4 regions of the Priestia sp. JNUCC 25 genome follow, and region 1 is predicted to be linked to each of the others. Evidence: riboswitches for the same ligand, from Rfam matches in the RefSeq annotation. Region 1 holds a riboswitch; each other region holds the start of a gene.
What was found. A riboswitch is a leader RNA that binds a small molecule or an ion and turns the genes downstream of it on or off. The one in region 1 is predicted to bind thiamine pyrophosphate.
Positions count from the first base shown of each region.

Region 2: it holds a riboswitch for thiamine pyrophosphate, as region 1 does, so the genes downstream of both, JNUCC25_RS02790 (thiamine phosphate synthase) here and tenA (thiaminase II) in region 1, are expected to answer to the same signal.
Region 3: it holds a riboswitch for thiamine pyrophosphate, as region 1 does, so the genes downstream of both, JNUCC25_RS04560 (acetylornithine deacetylase) here and tenA (thiaminase II) in region 1, are expected to answer to the same signal.
Region 4: it holds a riboswitch for thiamine pyrophosphate, as region 1 does, so the genes downstream of both, thiT (energy-coupled thiamine transporter ThiT) here and tenA (thiaminase II) in region 1, are expected to answer to the same signal.

Region 1 is NZ_CM132211.1:2,148,770-2,151,913, forward strand. Features, by position in the region: gene JNUCC25_RS10890 (aldehyde dehydrogenase) at 1-965, shown strand, start outside; gene tenA (thiaminase II) at 994-1,683, opposite strand; TPP riboswitch at 1,779-1,877, opposite strand; gene JNUCC25_RS10900 (TspO/MBR family protein) at 2,104-2,850, shown strand.
Region 2 is NZ_CM132211.1:521,331-524,474, reverse strand. Features, by position in the region: gene thiO (glycine oxidase ThiO) at 1-790, opposite strand, end outside; gene JNUCC25_RS02790 (thiamine phosphate synthase) at 774-1,397, opposite strand; TPP riboswitch at 1,519-1,620, opposite strand; gene JNUCC25_RS02785 (hypothetical protein) at 1,783-1,998, opposite strand; gene crcB (fluoride efflux transporter CrcB) at 2,046-2,435, opposite strand; gene JNUCC25_RS02775 (fluoride efflux transporter FluC) at 2,436-2,834, opposite strand.
Region 3 is NZ_CM132211.1:871,724-874,867, reverse strand. Features, by position in the region: gene tenA (thiaminase II) at 1-222, opposite strand, end outside; gene JNUCC25_RS04560 (acetylornithine deacetylase) at 228-1,505, opposite strand; TPP riboswitch at 1,620-1,722, opposite strand; gene JNUCC25_RS04555 (MupG family TIM beta-alpha barrel fold protein) at 1,942-2,952, opposite strand; gene JNUCC25_RS04550 (PTS transporter subunit EIIC) at 2,949-3,144, opposite strand, start outside.
Region 4 is NZ_CM132211.1:2,525,907-2,529,050, forward strand. Features, by position in the region: gene JNUCC25_RS12830 (ethanolamine ammonia-lyase reactivating factor EutA) at 1-1,287, opposite strand, end outside; gene thiT (energy-coupled thiamine transporter ThiT) at 1,444-2,049, opposite strand; TPP riboswitch at 2,082-2,182, opposite strand; lysine riboswitch at 2,357-2,541, shown strand; gene JNUCC25_RS12840 (amino acid permease) at 2,644-3,144, shown strand, end outside.

The DNA.
Region 1 (3,144 bases):
TTATAAAACCTTCTGAATTAACGCCTAGCGTATCTCGCGTTATACAAGAATTACTAGCTGAAGCTTTTGACCCAGCATTTGTGACGGTGGTTGAAGGGGCTGTAGACACTACAAGTCTGCTTTTAAAACAGCCCGTTGATTATATTTTCTTTACGGGAAGTGTAAATGTAGGGAAAATTATTATGCAAGAAGCAGGGAAGCAGCTTATTCCCGTCACGCTTGAGCTAGGCGGAAAAAGTCCGTGCATTGTACATGAAGACGCAAACCTAGATCTTGCAGCGAAGCGAATTATGTTTGGTAAAGGGATGAATGCAGGCCAAACGTGCGTTGCTCCTGATTATTTGCTCGTGCATAAAAAGGTAAAAGCGCAGCTTGTAGAGAAACTTCGCGAAGCGATTTCTCAATTTTACGGTAGTAATCCGCTTGAAAGCGACCGCTATGGCCGTATTGTCAGTGAGCGCCATTTTACTCGGCTAGTTGAGTTTTTAAAAGACGGAAATGCTATAGTTGGAGGCGGGTACAATAAAAACACGCTAACAATAGAACCTACGGTGTTAAGTGAAGTAAGCTGGACCTCAGATGTCATGCAAGAAGAAATCTTTGGGCCTATTCTTCCTATGATTGAATATGAAACACTAGACGAAGTCATTCATAAAGTTCAAGAAAAAGCTAAGCCGTTAGCTCTTTACTTATTTACAGAAAGTGAAGATGTGCAAAACGCCATAACGGAGCGTCTTTCATTTGGAGGAGGCTGTATAAACGATACGCTTATGCATATCGCTACGCCATATTTACCGTTTGGCGGAGTGGGAGAAAGCGGCACGGGTCAATATCATGGAAAAGACAGCTTTCAGACATTTACTCATTTTAAAAGCATGCTGTCTCAAACAACCAAGTTTGATTTGTCATTCCGCTATCCTTCGGAAAAACAAAGCTTGAAAATGATCAAAAAATTACTGAAATAAAAGAGCCTCCTGATAGGAGGCTTTTTCGTTATTTTGAAAGTGAAAGCTGAGAAAGCGGCCATTTTTCTTGGGTATATGCCATTTCCCAAAATAAATACTCGAGTTCACAGCTTTTGATGAAGTGATCTTTCATACGGTTACGTTCTTCTTCAGTCGCTTGTTCGGCGAGTTCATCGAGCTTGTTACAAAACCATTGTGTTGTGCCATTCATTTCTTCATTATTATAAAACTGAATCCATTCATAAAAAGGATGAGAAGGAGATGGATTTACTTGTTCTGTAATGCGCTGCCCAATTTCAACGTACGTCCATGGACATGGAAGAAGCACTGCAATGATTTCTGCTAAGCTGCCTGTATGCGCAACGCTTGTCATATGGTTAATGTAGTGGCTGGCTGTCGGTGAAAGCGTCTCAGTGTGAAGGTCTTCATAACGTACGCCTGCTACTTCACAAAAATTATTGTGAGGGTGTACTTCACTATGTAATACCGTAGAAATGCCGGCATTAAAGGCTTCCATTTCGGTACGCGTGCGGCATTTCGTTAAAGCAGCGCCGTAAATGCGAACAAATGCTGTTAAGTATTCGTAATCTTGAGAAACGTAGTGAATAAGCGCTTCTTTTGGCACGTTTCCTTCAGCAATTCCTTTAATAAAAGGATGGTTAAAAATGGCTTCGTAAATATAGTTTGCTTCTTGTCTTAATTGAGATGAAAATGACATCAAAATCCTCCTTTAATATGAGGAAGTCACAAACAAGCACATAAAGGAAATAAAAAACACTCCGTTTATAAACGGAGTGGCAAAGGACAGTAAAAAACTGAACATTGCCACTTTCCTACGCTGGTATGAGCCAGATCAGGTTCAAAGGGATCAAGAAAACTTGTCTCAGCCGGTGGGCACCCCTAGTGGACTTCCTATTAATCTATGTTTAACTTACCATATATTCTGAAAAATAGAAAGCGTTATGGGAAATTGTGTGCTAACCGCTTTTCTTTCTTAAAGAGGAAATTTCTTAAAGCTATTTTTAATCATTTTTGTTTAAAAATGCATATTTTTAGGGAAGAAGAGGTATTAATGAAGGGAAGAGCCGTTTTCGTCTCCGAAACACTCCCATATAAATAGAAGAAAGGAGAGAACAAAATGGCGAAATTTCGTTTGTATGCTGTATTAAATACAGTAGGCTTGGCTATTACACTGCTTGTGAATTATTTAGCAAATGCCATTCCAATAGGAGGCAAAACAACCGGAGAAGCTTCTGCGCAAGTTCCTACGTTGTTTACACCAGCGGGTTATGCCTTTGCTATCTGGGGCGTTATTTATTTATTATTAACCATTTGGGTTATACGCCAATTTTTTGCAAGAGAAGATCAAAAGGAAATATATGCACGTATCGGCATTTGGTTTTTTCTAAACTGTTTGTTAAATAGTGCGTGGATCTTTATTTTCCAAAACGATTACTATAAGTTATCTCTTTTAGTTATGCTCTTTATTCTAGGCACATTAATGATTGTATATTCCATTATTCAGCATTCTCGGATGACGACATGGTTTATGCGTCTGCCGATTTCGCTTTATCTTGGATGGATTTCTGTTGCGACTATTGTCAATGTGTTTGTCGTATTTCAAGCAAATGGAATACAGCATTTGCTTGGCCTGAGCGAGTTAGCATGGACGATTATTATGCTGCTGGTAGGAGCTGCGCTGGGCATTATGTTTACATTAAAAAACCGAGACGCTGTTTATCCGCTTGTTTTTATTTGGGCTTATATTGCCATTGCAGTGAAGCAAAGTGGAAATCAGCCAATTGTCATTACTGTCATCATTTCAGTTGTTTTATTAGCAATTGCCATTATTGTGGGATTGATTAAACGCTATAGACGTTTTTAAAAAGAAGCTCTAGCTTTTGTAAGCTAGAGCTTTTTATGATGCTCTTTTGATTGTAAAAAAGCAGCTGTAAAAGCAATTAAGCTAATTAAAATACCAAAAGGAACAACAATTGGTACGAATGATAAAATAAATGTCATAAGTGTAACCTCCATGTTGCATCGGTGCATAATGAAAAATTCAACTTTTTTAAATTGAAGTTCCGCTATTATAGTATGCTAGGCTTTATGTTTGGAGCCTATATGTTTAGAAATAAACGAAAAAGGCAACATACGTTACATACAGGTTGTATTAGGA
Region 2 (3,144 bases), 1.6 Mb from region 1:
CGATTACGATTCTTCCACCAGTCTTAGGCACTAAGTAAAAACCTTCATCTAAAAAAATCGTTTTAGAAAGCAGCGGCTTATGACTTTGAAGAGCAATACACTCCCCTTTTACGGGAAACACCTGACCTACATGTTCAGAAGAAATAAAGCGTTTAGCCCATGAGCCTGCTGCAATAACTACTTTTTCTCCATAAAAAGAGCCTTTGGACGTCTGTACACCTTTTACTGTTTCATTTTCCATAATAAGAGAATGAACGTCACAGTATTCGAATACATCTGCTCCGTGATACAAGGCTCCATGAGCAAGAGCTTGCGTTAACTTAGCCGGAGCTAGCTGGCCGTCTCCCGGTATTGTAATGGCTCCGTATATGTCTGGAGAGAGCCCGGGTTCTAACAAACGCGCTTCTTTTACATCGATCCATCTTACATGTTCATCCCACCGGTGGTGCTGAGCGGCTTTTTTCTTTAATACGTGTGCATCTTCTTCTGTTACAGCGACTTTTAATAAGCCTTTTTGAATGAGCTCTACATCGATGGCCGTTTTTTCTTTTAGTTCCTTCACCAGTTCAGGAAACATGCTTCTGCTCTTAATAGCAAGGTCTAAAAGAGGACCTTCTTCATCAATTTCAGCTTGAGCACCTAAAATACCAGCGGCTGCACTTGAAGCTTCACAACCAATTTGATTGCGTTCAAGAATAGCTACTGACGCTCCTTGTTTTGACAAATGATAAGCGATAGAAGAGCTGATTATACCTCCTCCGATTAACAGTACATCATAATGCTGCTTCATTTTCTCCACCTCCAGATGTCCATATATGAGAATATTGTTTAATCGCTTTGAGGGGATCTTGCGCAAGCATGACACCAGACATCACAGCTATACCGTGTGCTCCTGTTTGAAGCACCTCTTTGGCATTTACAGGTGTAATTCCTCCAATGGCAATAACAGGTATCTGCACAGCGTCTACTACTTCTTTTAGTGCTGCTATCCCTCGACTTTTTAATCCTTTTTTTGAATGTGTTGAATAAATATGTCCGTATAGAATGTAGTGAGCACCATCTTTTTCAGCTTCTAAAGCCTCTTCCACAGAGTGAACTGATTTTCCGACAATAAGAGAAGGAAATGCGTCTATAACAACCGAAACGTCTAAACTATGATAGGCAAGCTGTACGCCTTTTGCTTTTAAAGCATGCGCTACATCAACTCGGTCATTCAAAATAATTTTAGAGCGACAAAATGGCAGGCTTTCTAGTAAACATTGAATCTGCTTTGCCGTTTTCTCTTTTTCTCTAATATGAACGGCGCCCGCAAAAGGCGCGATAGCCGTTAAAATTTTTTGAAGCTCTTCGATTGGCTGCTTATCTGTTGTAATGACATGAAATTTAGGAATATCCACATGATCGAAACCTTTCTATTCAGAATAAAGAGAAATTTCAATCACCTCATCTTGTGTAGAGGGTTTTATTACATACAAAAAACCACTCTACAACGTAGAGTGGTTAGCATGCATCGTTATGTAAACATGATCACCACTTCCCTACGCTGGTCCAAACCAGATCAGGTTCAAAGGGTCCGAAATACATTCGTCTCAGCTTCAAAAAGCTCCCCTAGTGATTGCTATTTATTGATTTTGTTTTCGCACTTAAAATTATAACACAACTAGATGTAAATACAATATCTCTTTATGCTCTTACGGCTCTCTTCCTTTTATAGATGTATCTTTTAAGCTTCTTTAGTAAGTAAGAGGCCCGGCGCACCGCATCATTCTGCTTTTTATATGGTTAGTAATCGGTATAGTCGTCAAATTCTTCTTTGTCTTTTTCCTTTTTCCGATCCCATATAAACAGCAGGAGTAACATAATAAAAGTTAGAATATAAAAACCGTAAAAAATAAATGCCGCGACAACATTTATAAATAAAAATAAAAAACCGATGATCTGACCTGCAACAGCTACAATCAACAAAATGTATTTCCAAACTTCTGCTTTTCTATCCATTCTCTACTTCTCCGTCTTTTTGTTTTTCCCTACTAGAAACGTTCTCTTTACTTAAATAAAAACGTTCCTGCCAGTAAACCGACTGTAAATAAACCAACTGTTCCAAATGCTGAAATCCCCACATACGCCAACATTTTTCGATAAGACTTTTCTCGAATTAACTGTACGGTTTCCACACTGAACGTTGAAAAAGTGGTAAAGGCACCAAAAAACCCAATGCCAATCATTAAAAATATTGAATCATCATAAGCATGACTCGGAACCTTTCCATAATAACTACCGTAAAAAAGACCAAGGCCAAACGCACCGAACAAGTTTACAAACAGCATTGATACTGGAAAAGGAGGGTTTGAAACTATTTTTGTAACTTTTAAACCCAAAAGATAACGGCATATCCCTCCAGCTGCCCCGCCAAGTGCCAAGCTTACTATGCTCATTTACTTCACCTCATGTACTTTCACTAAATTTCCCCCTGCCGCTTCACCGCATAGATAGCCTGCTAAAGCAAGAAGGATTCCACCTACTAAAGAGACAATTACATAAATGGCTCCCCAAAATAAATGGTGCTGAGTGAGAGAAATGACGTCTCCTGCAAACGTTGAATACGTTGTAAAACCGCCGCACACGCCAACTCCTAGTCCAAGCTTTATCCATTCTTTTGGCTTTTTCCACCCAAAAAATCCTGTTAATAGGCCTAGTATGAAGCTTCCTAATAGGTTTTCAATTACCGTTCCTATTGGATAGCCCGTGTATAATAAGGAAAGATTCAGCAAATAACGTGCATATGTACCAGCGATAGCACCAAAGGCAATTGAGATTAAGTTTATGGCTTTCATCATATCGCTCCGTTTCATAAATTCTTCTTTAAGTGTACCATAAGGAATTTATTTCTACCTTAACATTTAACTATATGTTTATTGCACCAAAAGTCATGAAAAAATGAAAGAGAAAATCGTCGCATGAAACTTCCTTTTTACTCCTCAAACCTCCCTTAAAAATCCACTTAATCCAAATTTTAAAATCTTTCTGTATCTTTATGACAAACCGTGTATAGAAGGTATATTTCCCTTATTTTAAGTCACATTAATCGTATAAGTTTTTTTTGTTGACTTTTGCTGTGTTCTTGTTTAGTATCACAGAGTATCA
Region 3 (3,144 bases), 1.3 Mb from region 1:
AAGTGCAGCAAATTTCCCCATCGTTTGAACATTGGTAGCTTTCATGGCTCCAATCGCAAATAATTTAGCATAATCAATTAGGTAAAGATAATCTTGAATCATATAAAAGCGAAACTTCTCCTTTTCAAGCGTTCCGTCTCCCATTCCCTGTACAAAGGGATGATTATGATTTTGGCGCCAAATCGGCTGCAGCTTTTCATATAATCGTTCACTAAATTTCATGATGATCACTCCTTATGCGTATGCAGCCACGTATAAATGAACTGCACCATCACTTTTGTATATTGAATAAGCTGATTGATATCTAATTGTTCGTTCACAGCATGTGCATTTGCTAAATTCCCAGGACCGTAAATAGCTGCTGGAATACCCGCATCAGCTAGCCAACCGCCATCTGTTACGCTAGTTGACACATCAATTGGAGGCTTTTCCCCTTCAATTTGTTCGTGAGTATGTGCAAGCAGCTGCACTCCTGCATGACCTTCATCAATTTCTAATGACGGAAAGATTTCTCCTCTGTCTTCAATCATTGATGTGCCTCCCCATTCAAAGGTTGGCAGATTATCTTTTAACCATGGATCTGCTTTTGCAATAGCTAAAATGTATTCTTCCACTTCTTTTGATACTTGGTCGTATGATTCATTAGGATAATAGTGAACGGTGATCCACAGCCTGCATTCATCTGCAATAAACGCAGCATGCCTTCCGCCTTCGATTACTGCTGGGTTAATCGTGTTTGTTCCTGGCAAAAATCCTGGATAGCTCTTTGTAACAGCCCAGTGGCGCTCCAATTCTTGTAGCCCTCCGATCACTTTTGCCATCTTTTCGATAGCGCTCGCAGCTAACAGCCCTCCTCCAGCATGAATCATGCTTCGGCGTGTACCGTCATGATAGGTTTTGCTGCTTTTTATCGTAATCCATCCTGTGATTACTCCGCCTTGACCTTGAATATGTAAATCACTCGTATCGGCTACAAGCGCAAAGTCAGCTGTATATCCTTTCTGACAGCATTGCAGCGTACCTGCTTCTCCCACTTCTTCTCCTACAACGGATTCAAAAATCAAGTCTCCCGGCAGTTCAATTCCTGCTTCCGTTAAAAGCTGCACTGCAAATAATGCTCCTGCCAAGCCGCCTTTCATATCAGCAACTCCGCGTCCGATTATCATATTGTCTTTTACCACAGCTTCAAACGGATTTGTCCCCCACTTTTCATTTTCTTGTACCTCAGCAACATCCATATGCCCGTTAATAATCAAGCTTTGATAGTCAGCTGATTTTTGTCCTTTTAACGTACCTACTACGATGGGATCGTTGGAATATAAGTCCCACATATCGATGGAAAAACCGCAGTTTTTAAGGAAATCCGCTACGTATAGCTGCGCTTCATGAGAATTTCGTGCAGGAGGCGCCGGCGTTTTATATGAAACAAGCGTTGTTAATAACTGGATTAGCTCCCCTTTGCGCTCCTCTACCTGTTTGACAAGCAAATCAATTGTTTCTTCCATGTATGACACCTTCCTTTATGCATAAAAAAACACTTCTTTCGCAGGAAAGAAGTGTTTTTGTTTATATACACAAAATTATTATAACGAGTTCGTAAGGAAATCCCATACAAAACATCCATTACAATACCTCTTTCCTACGCTAGTATTACCTAGTTCAGGTTATAAGGGTTAAGACTTCTCGTCTCTCTCAGCTTCGAAAGCACCCCTAGTGGTGTTGTATCTCTATGAAATTAAACTATTATCATATGTTTACCTTTAATAGTTTTATCATAGTAAAGCGGTTTATTCAATAGAAAGGTTCATGATTCAGCAATGAAAATAGTTTCCTTTTTAGTAAAATAAAAAGCACACACCTTTTTTAAGCAGTGTGTGCTCTTTACTTTTATAAGCTTACTAGTTAGCTATCGGCTTTTTTAAAAATACACGATTTTTCCATTTAGACAGTGACAAGCTCAAGTTTTCGCCCCGGTCTCACTAATGAAAGTAGCTCATGATCTTCCTCTATCACATACCCAATCACGTTAACATTAGTATTTGCAGGCAAATTCGTTTTAGCTATTTGAACCTCTCCTCTGTAGCGTCCGTAGCCATCATTGTCCATTGTAATTGCTCCGATTCTGCGTTCTACTGTACGAAATGGCGGCACTGGTTTTACAGATCGAGTATCAACCAACCGCAGAACGTCTCTTGATACATCCGGACGCACGCTGTACGTTCCCTCTATATGAAGTGAACGAATGCGCAGCGGAATAATGCGGTTTTCTTGATATCGAACTAAACGCTTTAATAAACTTGAACCGGCGTATGGATCTCCAATATAAACCTCCGTTACTCCGCATCCGTATAAATCTACTGCAGAGGTAAAAGGACATCTATTACGGTCTTTTTCTCTAGTAGGAAGACCTTGATAAACAGGGCCTCTTTTTTCGCCTTCTCCAGGAATATAAGCGCAGACTGGGATACGAAGTTCATTAAATAAATCTGTCTGCTGTTGAAAAAACGTTTCTTCAAGTCCTGTTTCAGGCCGCGGATAAAAATTATGCCATGCAAGCAGCTGATGATGATGAAGGCCTGCAGATAACAGCGATTCTATTTCTTGTTTGGATAACGTACTTGCATTAACAGCAATATAAAATTCATTCGCAAGCGAAAGAGTTTCTTTTACACTAAAGCCATCGTCTAGTCTAATACCCGATACGCCAAGTGAAGATAGCGTCATAAGGCTTTCAATACCTAAATGAACCGGCGTATGCTTGGATACGTCTGCATACACGCTTATTCCACAATCTCTAGCCACATGAAGCAATTCTTTTGCCCGTTCAGCCAAATCTCCTTTTTCTTCTGGAATGTGAAGCGAAGTGAATGCGCGTGTAACTCCGCATTCACTCGCTTCTATTAATCTTTTTTGGGCATCACTATCATTTAAATAAAACGAAATACCGATCATTCAAACTCCCTCGCCATTTCATCGTTAAATCCAAAGAAATAGGTACAAATAAACCCTGCTGCATAAGCAATAACTAATCCAAGTAAATAAAGAAGAATTTGATGCGCATGAACTAAAAACGTAAGCGGCAAACCGGATACCCCCACTGCTACAGTTGCAATATGGAAGTGCGCCTGAAACGCTCCTCCGATT
Region 4 (3,144 bases), 380 kb from region 1:
TTTAGCTAGTGCTTGTCCTAAGGCTTTTGCAATATCTTGCTCGCATAAAACAACGAGGCACTTAGCTCTCTTAAAACAAGCAATAAATTCAGCGCTTATTACTTTTGCTAATTCTTGCAGCATCTTATAGCTGCAGTAAGGAAAATGAGATAAAACAATAGCAACGGGAGGATCTTCTGCACTGAAAATAGTTGAAGCCTGCATACATGACGCTCGAGCTCTTTCTTGAAACAGCTGCGGATTCCACTCCTCCTCTGGCTGTACGGGTATTTCTATAATCGGAATGTTTTTCAGCGGCAGTTTTTTAGACTTAATGTATACGGTTGATCCGCTAACTTCTGTATTTTGCATACCAGCTCCAATGACAGTAGCGCGCGTTGTCTCAGCGGCTTGAGATACTTGGATGGATTGAAAATGATATGCTAGAAGCGGACCAACGTCTCCGTGTATGGCCACTTCCTTCACTGTTTTTGGCTTTTGCTTCTCCATCATTGCTCCTACTCCTCCTGAAACCATGATCGTTTCAGGATGTATAGAAGATCTTGTATGAGGAGAAACGAGCAGCGAGGAATTTTGATTCAGCGCTTTTACATAATTCACGGTTTCTTCAGCTAGTAATTGACAGATAGACGAGAGCTTTTCAAATGTTGCTTTTTCACCTTCTCGCAGTGTTAAAGAATTATTTTTCAAAAATTCAGTTAAATGAGACGAAATGTAGGTAACAAGACCGTCTTCATTTAGTCGAATTAATCTCCCGCCTACATGCAGTGTAAACGTTTCTATCACTTTTCCATTTTGACATAAAGCGATGTTAGCAGTGCCTCCTCCTACATCAATATTGGCAATTACTGCATTTGTTTCAGCAGAACGTTCGATTGCTCCTGATCCTTTTGCTGCTAATATTCCTTCCAAGTCAGCGCCGGCTGTTGCAACAACAAAACCCCCAGCATGTTCGGCTAGATAGTGAACGATACTTTCTGCATTTTGCTTTCTAGCCGTTTCTCCTGTAATGATTACAGCGCCCGCCTCCACTTGATCTAAGGAGATTCCTGCATTCTTATACTCTTGTTCTAGTAGTACCGTTAATTTTTGAACATCGATTTCAACATCGTTTAGCATAGGGGTGGTATAGATAGAACTTGCATACGTTACGCGACGATCAATAATTTGACAGCCTGGCAGCGTAAACTGATTTTGTTGATTTGCTATTAGCAGCTTGCTTACAATCAGTTTTGTTGTGCTTGTTCCAATATCTAAACCTATGCTCGTGATCCATTTCTGTAGCATGCTATCAATCCCTTATCTCGTTTGAATATGGTGATTATCATAAAACAGTTTTTTGAATATTTCACTAACTATGTTATCAAACCTGACACACTTTTGTGTAAACAAAGGTGACAAATGACAAAAAAGACTAAATCTTGGTAGATTTAGTCTTTTTTATTATGAGCGTGATTTAGTTACAATCATTCTTGATGCGGATGGAATTAATAGTGAAAGGATGATTAGACACGATAGCAACGACCCAATCATAGAAATCCCGTTCATTGAGAAAGAATACCATAGAATGGGCATTCCTTTTGGTGCAGCAAATCCCCAAAATATTAAGCCTGCAATGAAATGACAAAAATAACGCGCGAAACTGCCTATAATTAAAGATAAGATAATGAAAAAGAAAGCTTTTGATCTCTGGTTATTAGCTAAGTATCCTTTAATAGAACCCGAAAAAATTCCACCAAACCCAATAAAGGTAACGGCGATAATATACTCTATAAAAGCTTGCAACGGGGTTAAAATATATGCATTTCCTAAAGCTAATTGCAATATTCCCCATAAAAATCCAGATAAAGCTCCTCCTTTGACTCCCCATCGAAAGCACATAATAAAAATAGGAACCATAGAGAACGAAATGCTTACGCCTATTGCAATTTTTATAGAAGGTAAAAGATCAATTAAAAAAGCCAATGCTGCAAAAATAGCTATTTCAATTTTAGCCTGTAAAGGTAATGCTTTATTCACGTTTCTCACTCCTGTTTTTGAATCATTCATATCAAACGGTTTACACAGGAGTAAGCAAATATATGCTACTATTCCCACATTCCTACGCTAGCGTTAACTAACAGGTTCGAAGGGTCTGAACAATTTGTTCACTCTCAGCACGGCGGCTCCCCCTGTGGTACGTTCGGATATTTATGTAGTATTATGACAACATTTATTGTACCATATGTAACAAAATAGATTCGAGAGATTTCAAAGATGTTTCTATTTTCTGAATCTATTTTTTATAATGACAATCGTTTTAGTATTTGATATACTTCTTTTATGTCAAATGAATATAAAAAACCCTCATCCTAATCGATGAGGTAGAGGTCGCAGTTTTTAATAGTAAAGCAACTGAAATGCAGAGAACATTGAGGATGTTGCTTGAAAGGAAAAATTGCCGAAGTTTAGATCACTTCTCGGTTGATTTAAGCTGGGGCTGTCTCCGAACAGGAACAGAACTGTCACATCATGCAAGTGATGTGAAGAGCTATCTTCACGGAAGGTTGACGCGGTTTTCAGATTTAAAAGCGCGCACATATACTGCGGGCTTTTTTTATGTTATCCCGTCTCTTTCCGTACATTCGAAAGGAGTATTTATCTATGCAAGAGCAGCAAGAATTAAAACGTGGGTTGAAATCTCGCCACTTAACGATGATTTCATTAGGAGGAGCCATCGGAACCGGCTTATTCCTAGCAAGTGGTGGAGCAATTCATACAGCAGGACCTGGGGGAGCGCTTTTAGCTTACGCTATTATTGGTGTCATGGTTTACTTTTTGATGACCAGCCTGGCGGAGCTCGCAGCTTATATGCCTGAAGCTGGTTCGTTTAGTACGTATGCGTCTCGGTTTGTAGATCCATCCTTTGGTTTCGCTCTCGGCTGGAACTATTGGTATAACTGGGCTATTACGATTGCAGCTGAATTATCTGCTGGAGCCCTTATTATGAAATTTTGGTTCCCAAACTCTTCTTCTATTTTATGGAGTGCCCTGTTTTTATTAATTATGTTTGGGCTTAACTACCTTTCTGTAAAAGGATTTGGCGAATCTGAATTTTGGTTTTCATTAATTAAAGTAGTAACGGTTATCATCTTTTTAGTTATT